4 regions of the Streptomyces sp. NPDC048436 genome follow, and region 1 is predicted to be linked to each of the others. Evidence: riboswitches for the same ligand, from Rfam matches in the RefSeq annotation. Region 1 holds a riboswitch; each other region holds the start of a gene.
The links. A riboswitch is a leader RNA that binds a small molecule or an ion and turns the genes downstream of it on or off. The one in region 1 is predicted to bind cyclic di-AMP.

Region 1 (2,192 bases):
ACTGCGCCTCGTCGGCGGTCCAGCCGAAGACGTTGCCGCCGAGGGAGAGCGGGAAGACCTCGAGGTCGGACGAGCCAAGCTTGCGGAGAGAAGTCATAAGGGCATCAACGCCCATACGGACCGCGGCATTCCGTAGGGCGCCGCGAGTCCGGCAGGAGGCGGGCACGCCGAACCGGCAGCCCTGACGTCGGGGGGTTGTCGCCAGGACCGCCGGGGTTCTGGGTTACCTCAGAGCGACTGGCCCTTGCCGCGCAGCCACGCCGCCGGGTCCACCCCGGTGGCGTCGCCGCCCGGGTGGACCTCCAGGTGGAGGTGTGCCCCGGTGACGTTGCCGGTCGCGCCGACGCGGCCGATGACCTCGCCGGTGGTGACCTTCTGGCCGACGCTGACGTTCATCGAGGACTGGTGGCAGAACCACAGCTCGGTGCCGTCGTCGAGCTCGAGGACCGTGCGGTAGCCGTACGCCCCCGCCCAGCCGGCCTCCTTGACGGTGGCGGAGTGGATCGCCTTGATGGGCGTACCCGTCGGCGCCGCGAAGTCCAGGCCTGTGTGGTAGCCGGAGGACCACATCGAGCCGGGCTGACCGAAGGTGCCGGTGAGGGTGTACGAGGCGACGGGGAGGGTGAAGCTCTTGGCGAGCTTGGCGAGGCGCTCCGCCTCCGCCTTGCGCTTGGCCTCCGCCTCGGCCTTCTTCTTCGCGGCAGCCTTGTCGGCGGCGATCTTCTTCTCGGCCGCGGACTGCTTGGCGGCGGCCTGTTCCGCGGCCTGCTTGACGGCGGCTTCTTCGGCCGCCTTCTGGACCGCGTCGTCCGCCTGGTCCTGCTGGTTCTCGGCCTGCTCCATGATGCGGGCCCGCAGTGCCTCGCCCGCGTCCGTGGTGCCCTGCTCGGCGTCCGCGGTGCTGAGTCCTGCGGCGCTGAGGGGCGCGGCGGCGGTCGTGACGCCGTTGTCCGCGGAAGCGGAGTCGTCGGAGCCGTCGGATATCAAAGACCCCACGCCGGGAAGCGACTTGGCCTCCGGCAGCGAGTCCGTGACGGCCGACATGTCCGGCATCTCGATGGAGACGGGGGGCTTGCCGCCCTGCGCGGTGGCGATGCCGCCCGCGCCGACTGCGGCGATGACGCCTACGCCGAGGACGGTGGAGCTGCGGGCGAGCCCGCCGCCGCCCTTCTTGTGGACACGATGCCTGCCGCGGACGGGACGGATGGACTCCTCGGTGGGGTTCCATTCCTCCCAGGACTGGTCCTCGTACCCACCGAAATCGTCGTCATTCTGTACGTAAACGCCTTGGGGGGCAGGGCGGTTGGACGCCACTGGGGCGCACTCCTTTCCTTCCTTCTCGCCTACCGGGTTAGCTGACGGGTTCGGAGCAGGAAGGTCTCCTACGAACATCTGGCACGGATGCGCAGATGCCCGATTCACCCCAAGTAGATGGTTCCCCGGCTCCCTTGCGGGATTAGGCGCGTGCGCACGGAGCCGACTCGAGTGCCGGCTGGGACGACCGCGCTGCGTTATCGAACGTTAATAGACAGCGGGGTCGTATTCCAAGCTGTTCCAACTGATCGTTAACGACTTTGGCCTGTACTTATGGGGACACCGAGGGGCGGAACGGGGCGAGTTGACGCCACTTCTTCACACACCGGAGCTTCACATCTCCTTGACAGTACGTCAGTTGTTATGCGGAGTGGTGTCCTTCAGTCACGGCCCGTGACCTCGCCGCCGGTCGCGTCATCCGGCGGCTCATCCGTCGCGTCATCCGGCGGCGTCATCCGGTGGCGTCATCCGCCCCCGGCGGCCTGCGCACCGCGAGCAGCGCCATGTCGTCCGTCGTTCCGCCCCCGGTGTGCCGCCGCACCTCCTCGGTGAGCGTGGCCAGGAGCGCGTCCGGGCCGCCGGGCCCCGGGAAGATCCGGCCGCCGAGCCTTGCGGCCGGGTCGTAGAACTCGCCCCGGATGTCCCGCGCCTCGGAGAGCCCGTCGGTGTAGATCAGCAGCATCGCTCCCGGCGGGAACTCCGTCTCGTCCGCGCGGTCCGGCCATGCCCCGAGGTCGCCCATCCCGAGCGGCAGCGCGGGCTCCGTCGCGGACAGGACACACAGCCGCCCGTCGCCACGCAGCAGCAGCGGCTCGGGGTGCCCCCGGTTCACGATGCGTACGACACCGTCGCCATGCGGGATCTCCGCGAGGACGGCG
Region 2 (2,192 bases), on a different contig from region 1:
CCTGGACGAGATCCCGCACGAGGCCGCCAACCCGGCGCGCCGCGCCGCCAAGGAGCTCTCCCGGCAGCTCTTCCCGGCGACCTCGCGCATGTCGCGCCCCCGCCAGGGCACCGAGGAGACGGTCACGGCCATCGACTCGGCGGCGGTGCGTGCCTTCTACGAGAAGCACGTGCGTCCGGCCACGGCGACCGCCGTCGTCGTGGGTGATCTGACCGGCGTCGACCTGGACGCCGTCATCGCCGACACCGTCGGCGCCTGGACCGGTGACATGGCCGAGCCGCGCCCGGTGCCTCCGGTGACCGCCGACGACACCGGGCGCGTCGTCATCGTCGACCGCCCTGGAGCCGTCCAGACGCAGCTGCTCATCGGCCGCGTGGGACCGGACCGCCACGACCGGGTCTGGCCCGCGCAGGTGCTCGGCACGTACTGCCTGGGCGGCACCCTCACCTCCCGTCTGGACCGCGTCCTGCGCGAGGAGAAGGGATACACCTACGGCGTACGGTCGTTCGCCCAGGTCCTGCGTTCCGCGCCGGACGGCAGCGGCGCCGCGATGCTCGCCATCAGCGGCTCCGTGGACACCGAGTCCACGGGACCGGCGCTCGAAGACCTGTGGAAGGTGCTGCGCACGCTCGCCGCCGAGGGCCTCACGGACGCCGAGCGCGACGTCGCCGTGCAGAACCTGGTGGGCGTGGCGCCGCTCAAGTACGAGATGGCGGCGTCCGTCGCGGCCACGCTCGCCGACCAGGTCGAGCAGCACCTGCCGGACGACTTCCAGGCGCGGCTGTACCGGCAGTTGGCCGAAACCGGCACCGTGGAGGCCACCGCCGCCGTGGTGAGCGCCTTCCCCGGTGACCGGCTCGTGACGGTGCTCGTCGGTGACGCCGCGCAGATCGAGGAGCCCGTCAAGGCACTCGGCATCGGTGAAGTGAGTGTGGTCACGGGCTGAGTGGCATGTCACCGCCTGAGTGACAGTCAGGACATATCGGGACCCCAGTGGCGGGAATTGGCTGCTGGGGTCCCTGTATGCCCGAATTAGTACAGAGGTTGCGTGTCTGCCCTGTGGCGTGCGCTACAAAAGTCCTGATCCGTTTGTCGATTGAAAGATGTCCCGCTTAGCGTCGGTCCGGCTGTTCGTCATGCAGTACGCCGCGTCCGCGGCACCGGACAGTCATCGCCGAGTCCCCGTACGGCGCGAGCCAGGGGAGCCGGGGACCCACATGTCCCCTGGGGTGAATCGGGCGCCTTGCCGCGAGGTGAGGAACCCGTAGGAGACCTTCCTGCTCCGAACCCGTCAGCTAACCCGGTAGGCGAGAAGGAAGGAAAGGATCAGCCGCTACATGGCGTTCACCCGTGCCACCGGGAAGCACCGTCGCCCGAGCCGCCTCACACGTACGACCGCGAATGTCGCGGGCGTCGCCGCGCTGACCACCACCGGTGTCATCGGAGGTCTGGCCGCTCCGGCGCTCGCCGCCGACGGCGCGGCCGTCGAGCACACCGGCCTCACCCAGGCGATCTCCGTCGGCGACTCGCTCGCCGAGAGCATCGACGCGCAGGCCGCCGCCCAGCAGCAGGCCGCCGACGACGCCGCTGCCGCCAAGAAGGCCGAAGAGGCCGCCAAGAAGAAGGCCGCCGAGGCGAAGCGCAAGGCCGAGGCCGAGGCCAAGGCAAAGGCCAAGAAGGAGCGCGAGGTCAAGGAGCGCGCCGCCCGCGAGGCCGAGCGCAAGCGCTTGAACACCTACGTCGCCCCCGTCGAAGGCTCGTACGTCTCCACGGGCTACCAGACCGGCGGCGCCATGTGGTCCTCCGGCAGCCACACCGGCATCGACTTCCACGCCGCGTCCGGCACCTCGGTCCACGCCGTCGGTTCCGGCACCGTCGTCGAGGCGGGCTGGGGCGGTGCCTACGGCAACAACGTGGTCATCAAGATGAACGACGGCACGTACACCCAGTACGGCCACATGTCGTCCCTCGGCGTCTCCGTCGGCCAGGCGGTCACTCCGGGCCAGCAGATAGGCCTCTCCGGCTCCACCGGCAACTCCAGCGGCCCGCACCTGCACTTCGAGGCCCGCACCGGCGAGGAGTACGGCACGGACATCGACCCGACCGCGTACCTCCGTTCGCACGGCGTCAACGTCTGACCCCAGTCGTTTACCGAAAGCCCCGGCTCATCGAGAGCCGGGGCTTTCGGCGTT
Region 3 (2,192 bases), on a different contig from region 1:
TGTCCTTGTGGGCCACGGGCAGCCCGTGCAGCGGGCCGAGCGGACCGCCGCGCGCGGCCCGGTCGTCGGCCGTGCGCGCCTCGTCGAGCGCGCGCTCCGCGGCCAGGGTCACCACGGCGTTCACCGCGCCGTTGACCTGCTCGATCCGGTCCAGGTGCGCCTGGACGACCTCGCGGGTGGACAGTTCGCGGGCACGGAGCCCGGCGGCGAGTTCGCGGGCGGTGAGGTGGACGAGCTCGGTGGTTTCGGGACTCATACGGCGCTTTCGGGGTTCATACGACACCTTCGGCTCGGGAATGGCTGCGCGACGAGAGGCAGCATGCCCACCTCGCCGCACCGGCCATGCGGGTCACCATGCCGCCTCCGGCCGCCTCCTGAGCGCCCGTCATGCCCGTCGAGGAGATCCGAAGCGTCCGGGACGCGGCTCAAACGAACCAAACGGGCTACCTCGTTCGGCGTAGACGATCGTCGTCTTAGAGACCGTCACCAGTTGCGCCCCGCGCGTACATCAGGGGCGGAATCTTCCGTTCCGCTGCTGGTCGCACCGTCCTCTGGCCCCTTCACCGGATCTCGAATCCGGCCTTGTCCACCCGAACGGTTCAGGCGTGAGGAGCCTCACAAAACGCCGTTTCGGCTCGGAATTCGAGCCGTTGACGGGTCAAGATCCCTTCCGACGACAAGCCCCCGCCACAGCGGCGGGGCGGTCCGGGCGGACGCCGAGTCCTGCCGCCGCCCGGATGCCCGGTCGACATCGGTGCACCGGCAGGAGTGGAGGACCCAAGCACGACGGGTCGGTCCGGACGGTCCGGACAACGGCCCTTGGGGTGAAGCCGCGTACGCGGCCGGGCAACTTCGCCAGCCCGAATCCGACAGGTCATCCTTCACAGGCGGCTGACGAAGGGTTGCGCATGACCGCGCTGAATCATGTTCCGTCGCTGCTGACCAGGGCCGGTTCCGCCTCGGTCCTCACGCTCGCCGTGGTGGGCGGCACCCTCGTGGCCCCAGGGCTCACGACGGAGGCAGAGGCCGCGACGCCCGGAGCGAAGGCGCTCCGGGTCGCCGCTTCCAAGAAGGGCTCCCCGTACAGCTATGGAGCTGCGGGACCTCACCGGTTCGACTGCTCGGGCCTGACGCGCTACTCGTTCAAACGCGCGGGCAAGAAGCTCCCGCGCACCGCCGCGCAGCAGTACAACAGGACCCGCCACGTCTCCGCGTCGAACCGCTCCCGCGGCGACCTGGTCTTCTTCCGCTCCGGCGGGAGCGTCTACCACGTGGGCATCTACGCCGGTAAGGGCCGGATCTGGCACGCCCCCAAGTCGAACACCGTGGTGCGCCTGGAGAAGATCTGGACCAGGAGCGTCTCGTACGGCAGGGTCCGCTGACCGGTCGTCACCGACCTCAGGCCCGCCGGAGGGCGGCGGCAGGCGGCCACACGGCCGCTGCCGCCGCCCGACCGGGCCCCCGCACGGCGCGCCCGCCATGCGTGGAGCACGGCGGCGCGGATACTCGTGGGCCATGTCCGAAAACAACGGCTCCCCCGTCCCAGGCGACCCGCACGGGCGCAACGAGACCCGGTTCGAGCGCGCCGACCGCAACTTCGGGGAGCTCCTCCAGGAGCTGCGGGTCACGCAGACCGGCGTGCAGATCCTCTTCGCGTTCCTGCTGACGCTGGCCTTCACCGAGCGATTTCCCTCGCTCGACACGGCGCAGCGCGCCACGTACGTCACCACGCTGCTCCTCGCCGTTCTCGCGGCGGCGTTGTTCACCGCGCCGGCCGCCGTGCACAGGACCCTGTTCCAGCAGCACTCCAAGCCGCTGATCGTGCGCGTCTCGTCCCGCCTCGCCGCGATCGGCATGGGGGTCCTGGTGTTCGCGCTCTCCGGTTCCGTGCTCCTGGTCGTGGACGTGGCCGTCGGCCGCACCGGCGGGATCATCGCGAGCGCCGGCACGCTGGTGGTGTGCGGCGGCCTCTGGGGCGTGCTGCCCCGCCTCGTGCGCCGCGCGGACGCCGAACCGGACAACGAGCAAGAGCAAGGACGTCGACACGACGGATGAGGTCAGGCCACGAGAGCCTCGGTGACGAGCACCAGTCCGAGGACACTCAGCGCGGCGCCCGTGCAGCCCTCGACGGCACGGGCCGTACGCGGCTCGCGCAGCCACCGCCCGAGCCGGTCCACCAGGAGCGCCACCGC
Region 4 (2,192 bases), on a different contig from region 1:
GCCTCGACTACGCGCCGAGCGCCGACCAGGCCAGCCGTTCGCAGCAGATCTCCGTCGCCGAGAAGGTCCTCGACGACCAGGGGCCCGACGCCTGGCCGAGCTGCGCGCCGATAGCCGGTCTCACCGACGACGGCGCCGCTGCCGACGTCGACCCGGGCGCCCCGGTCACCATCCTGCCCTCGGACGAGGCGGACGAGCCCGCGGCGGGCGAGTCGGGTGACGACCCGTCGGACAGCGCCACGCCGTCGGAGAAGTCCTCGGAGAAGCCCTCGGACGAGACCTCGAAGAAGCCGTCCAAGGAGCCTTCCGAGAAGCCCGCCGACGACGGCGAATCCCGAGACAAGAATCACGACGATGCGGACAAGTCGGATGGTTCCGACGGTTCCGGCGACTCCACTGGTTCCGATGACTCCGGCAAATCCGGGCAGGACGACGCCACTTCGCCCGCCCCCGGCGCCTCCACCGACGAAGGTGAGGGCGAGGGCGCAGGCCGTCACCGCGGCGGCAGCGCCGGCGACGAGGAGGCCGGCAGTGGCGACCGCGACGGCTCCGGGCGGCACGCCTCCCGTGGCGAGGAGCGTCAGCAGGACGGCTCCGACGGGACGTACACGGTCCGCTCCGGAGACAACCTCTCGGTCATCGCGGACGACCTCGACGTGAAGGGCGGATGGACCGAGCTGTACGCCGAGAACGAGAAGTCCGTCGGTTCCGATCCTGACCTCATCCTGCCCGGTCAGAGCCTCGATTTGGGCGAAAAGTAGCGGTAGTTGACGAACCGTCGGGCAGTCGCTTTGCGCCTGATGTCTGGTTTGGTGCAAGTGAGAGATGGGTCTCAGAAGCCCTGATCGTCTTTGAAATTAGGCGGATCGCATGCCTAACGTCGTGACCGCTCGCCACAGCGGGCCCCGCCGGTCGGTACGCCGAGTCCTGCCAACGGCCGTTCGGGAAATGTCGTCGCGTAAGCGCCGTAGGCAGGAGCGGGGGAACCAAGGTTTCCGCCGGGCCCGGCCGTTGAGCATCGCGAGAGCGAGGCCAGCAGACAGGAACGGCTAGGGGTTAAGTCGCACTCGAGAAGTGCGGCCGGGCAACTTCACTGGCCCGAACCCGACAGCTCACCTCGCAGGCGTCGGTGAGGGGATCTCTCATGCTGTTTTCCAGCAAGGGCAAGCACCGCCGCCCGTCCAAGGCCACCCGCGTCGCCACGCTCGCCGGCGTCACCGGTGTCGCCGTCGCCGCCCCGCTGATGGCGGCCGGTTCGGCCTCCGCCGCGACCGGCGCCGAGTGGGACGCCGTCGCCCAGTGCGAGGCCGGCGGCAACTGGTCCATCAACACCGGCAACGGCTACACGGGCGGCCTGCAGTTCTCGTCGTCCACGTGGGCCGCGTACGGCGGCACGAAGTACGCGCCCTCCGCCGACAAGGCCTCCAAGGCCCAGCAGATCGAGATCGGCGAGAAGGTCCTCGCGGGCCAGGGCAAGGGTGCCTGGCCGAGCTGCGGCACCGGCCTCTCGGGCGCCTCGTACCAGGGTGGCGGAGCGCAGGAGAGCGCCCCGCAGCAGACCCAGGAGCAGCCGAAGAGCCAGCCCAGCGCCCAGACCGAGCAGCCGCAGCAGGCCGCTCCGAAGGCCGCTCCCAAGGCTGAGGCCGCCCCGAAGGCCGAGTCCGAGAAGACCGTCGAGACCCCGACCGGCAAGACGGTCAAGAAGGGCGACGGCGAGTACAAGGTCAAGAAGGGTGACACCCTCTCCAAGATCGCCGAGGCGAAGGACGTCAAGGGCGGCTGGCACAAGGTGTACAAGCTCAACGGCGACATCATCGAGAACGCCGACATGATCTTCCCGGGCCAGCAGCTCCACCTGAGCTAGTCGCTGGCGGGGGCGCCCTGCTGTCGCGATCATCTGCGGGTGCGTCGTGGTTGCTCGCGCAGTTCCCCGCGCCCCTTCGGGCGCCACCTCCACCCCGCCCCGGTGCGCGTATCCCCCGTACGCGCCGGGGCGGGGCTCTTTGTTCCGTTCGGAAACTTTTTGCTCTCGGTTTGTCCACAGGGCGGTCGCTCGGCTGGCTCTTGCCCGGGAGCCGGTTAGGCTCGTGTCCGCGAGGCCAACGCCCCGCGTACCCGCGTCACATCCCAGAAGGAGATGCTCGTGCCGTCCATCGACGTCGTCGTAGCCCGGGAAATCCTGGACTCCCGAG

Region 2: it holds a riboswitch for cyclic di-AMP, as region 1 does, so the genes downstream of both, ACGFX9_RS31995 (M23 family metallopeptidase) here and ACGFX9_RS34550 (M23 family metallopeptidase) in region 1, are expected to answer to the same signal.
Region 3: it holds a riboswitch for cyclic di-AMP, as region 1 does, so the genes downstream of both, ACGFX9_RS22450 (C40 family peptidase) here and ACGFX9_RS34550 (M23 family metallopeptidase) in region 1, are expected to answer to the same signal.
Region 4: it holds a riboswitch for cyclic di-AMP, as region 1 does, so the genes downstream of both, ACGFX9_RS24305 (transglycosylase family protein) here and ACGFX9_RS34550 (M23 family metallopeptidase) in region 1, are expected to answer to the same signal.

The regions. Positions count from the first base shown of each region.
Region 1 covers NZ_JBICXP010000014.1:204,410-206,601, reverse strand. Annotated here, with positions in the region: gene ACGFX9_RS34555 (aldo/keto reductase) at 1-97, opposite strand, end outside; gene ACGFX9_RS34550 (M23 family metallopeptidase) at 229-1,314, opposite strand; cyclic di-AMP (ydaO/yuaA leader) riboswitch at 1,326-1,473, opposite strand; gene ACGFX9_RS34545 (PP2C family protein-serine/threonine phosphatase) at 1,766-2,192, opposite strand, start outside.
Region 2 covers NZ_JBICXP010000012.1:125,304-127,495, reverse strand. Annotated here, with positions in the region: gene ACGFX9_RS32000 (M16 family metallopeptidase) at 1-946, shown strand, start outside; cyclic di-AMP (ydaO/yuaA leader) riboswitch at 1,163-1,325, shown strand; gene ACGFX9_RS31995 (M23 family metallopeptidase) at 1,338-2,138, shown strand.
Region 3 covers NZ_JBICXP010000006.1:235,980-238,171, reverse strand. Annotated here, with positions in the region: gene ACGFX9_RS22455 (amidase) at 1-256, opposite strand, end outside; cyclic di-AMP (ydaO/yuaA leader) riboswitch at 740-905, shown strand; gene ACGFX9_RS22450 (C40 family peptidase) at 909-1,382, shown strand; gene ACGFX9_RS22445 (DUF6328 family protein) at 1,516-2,055, shown strand; gene ACGFX9_RS22440 (LysE family translocator) at 2,058-2,192, opposite strand, start outside.
Region 4 covers NZ_JBICXP010000007.1:115,004-117,195, reverse strand. Annotated here, with positions in the region: gene ACGFX9_RS24310 (transglycosylase family protein) at 1-761, shown strand, start outside; cyclic di-AMP (ydaO/yuaA leader) riboswitch at 954-1,141, shown strand; gene ACGFX9_RS24305 (transglycosylase family protein) at 1,145-1,864, shown strand; gene eno (phosphopyruvate hydratase) at 2,144-2,192, shown strand, end outside.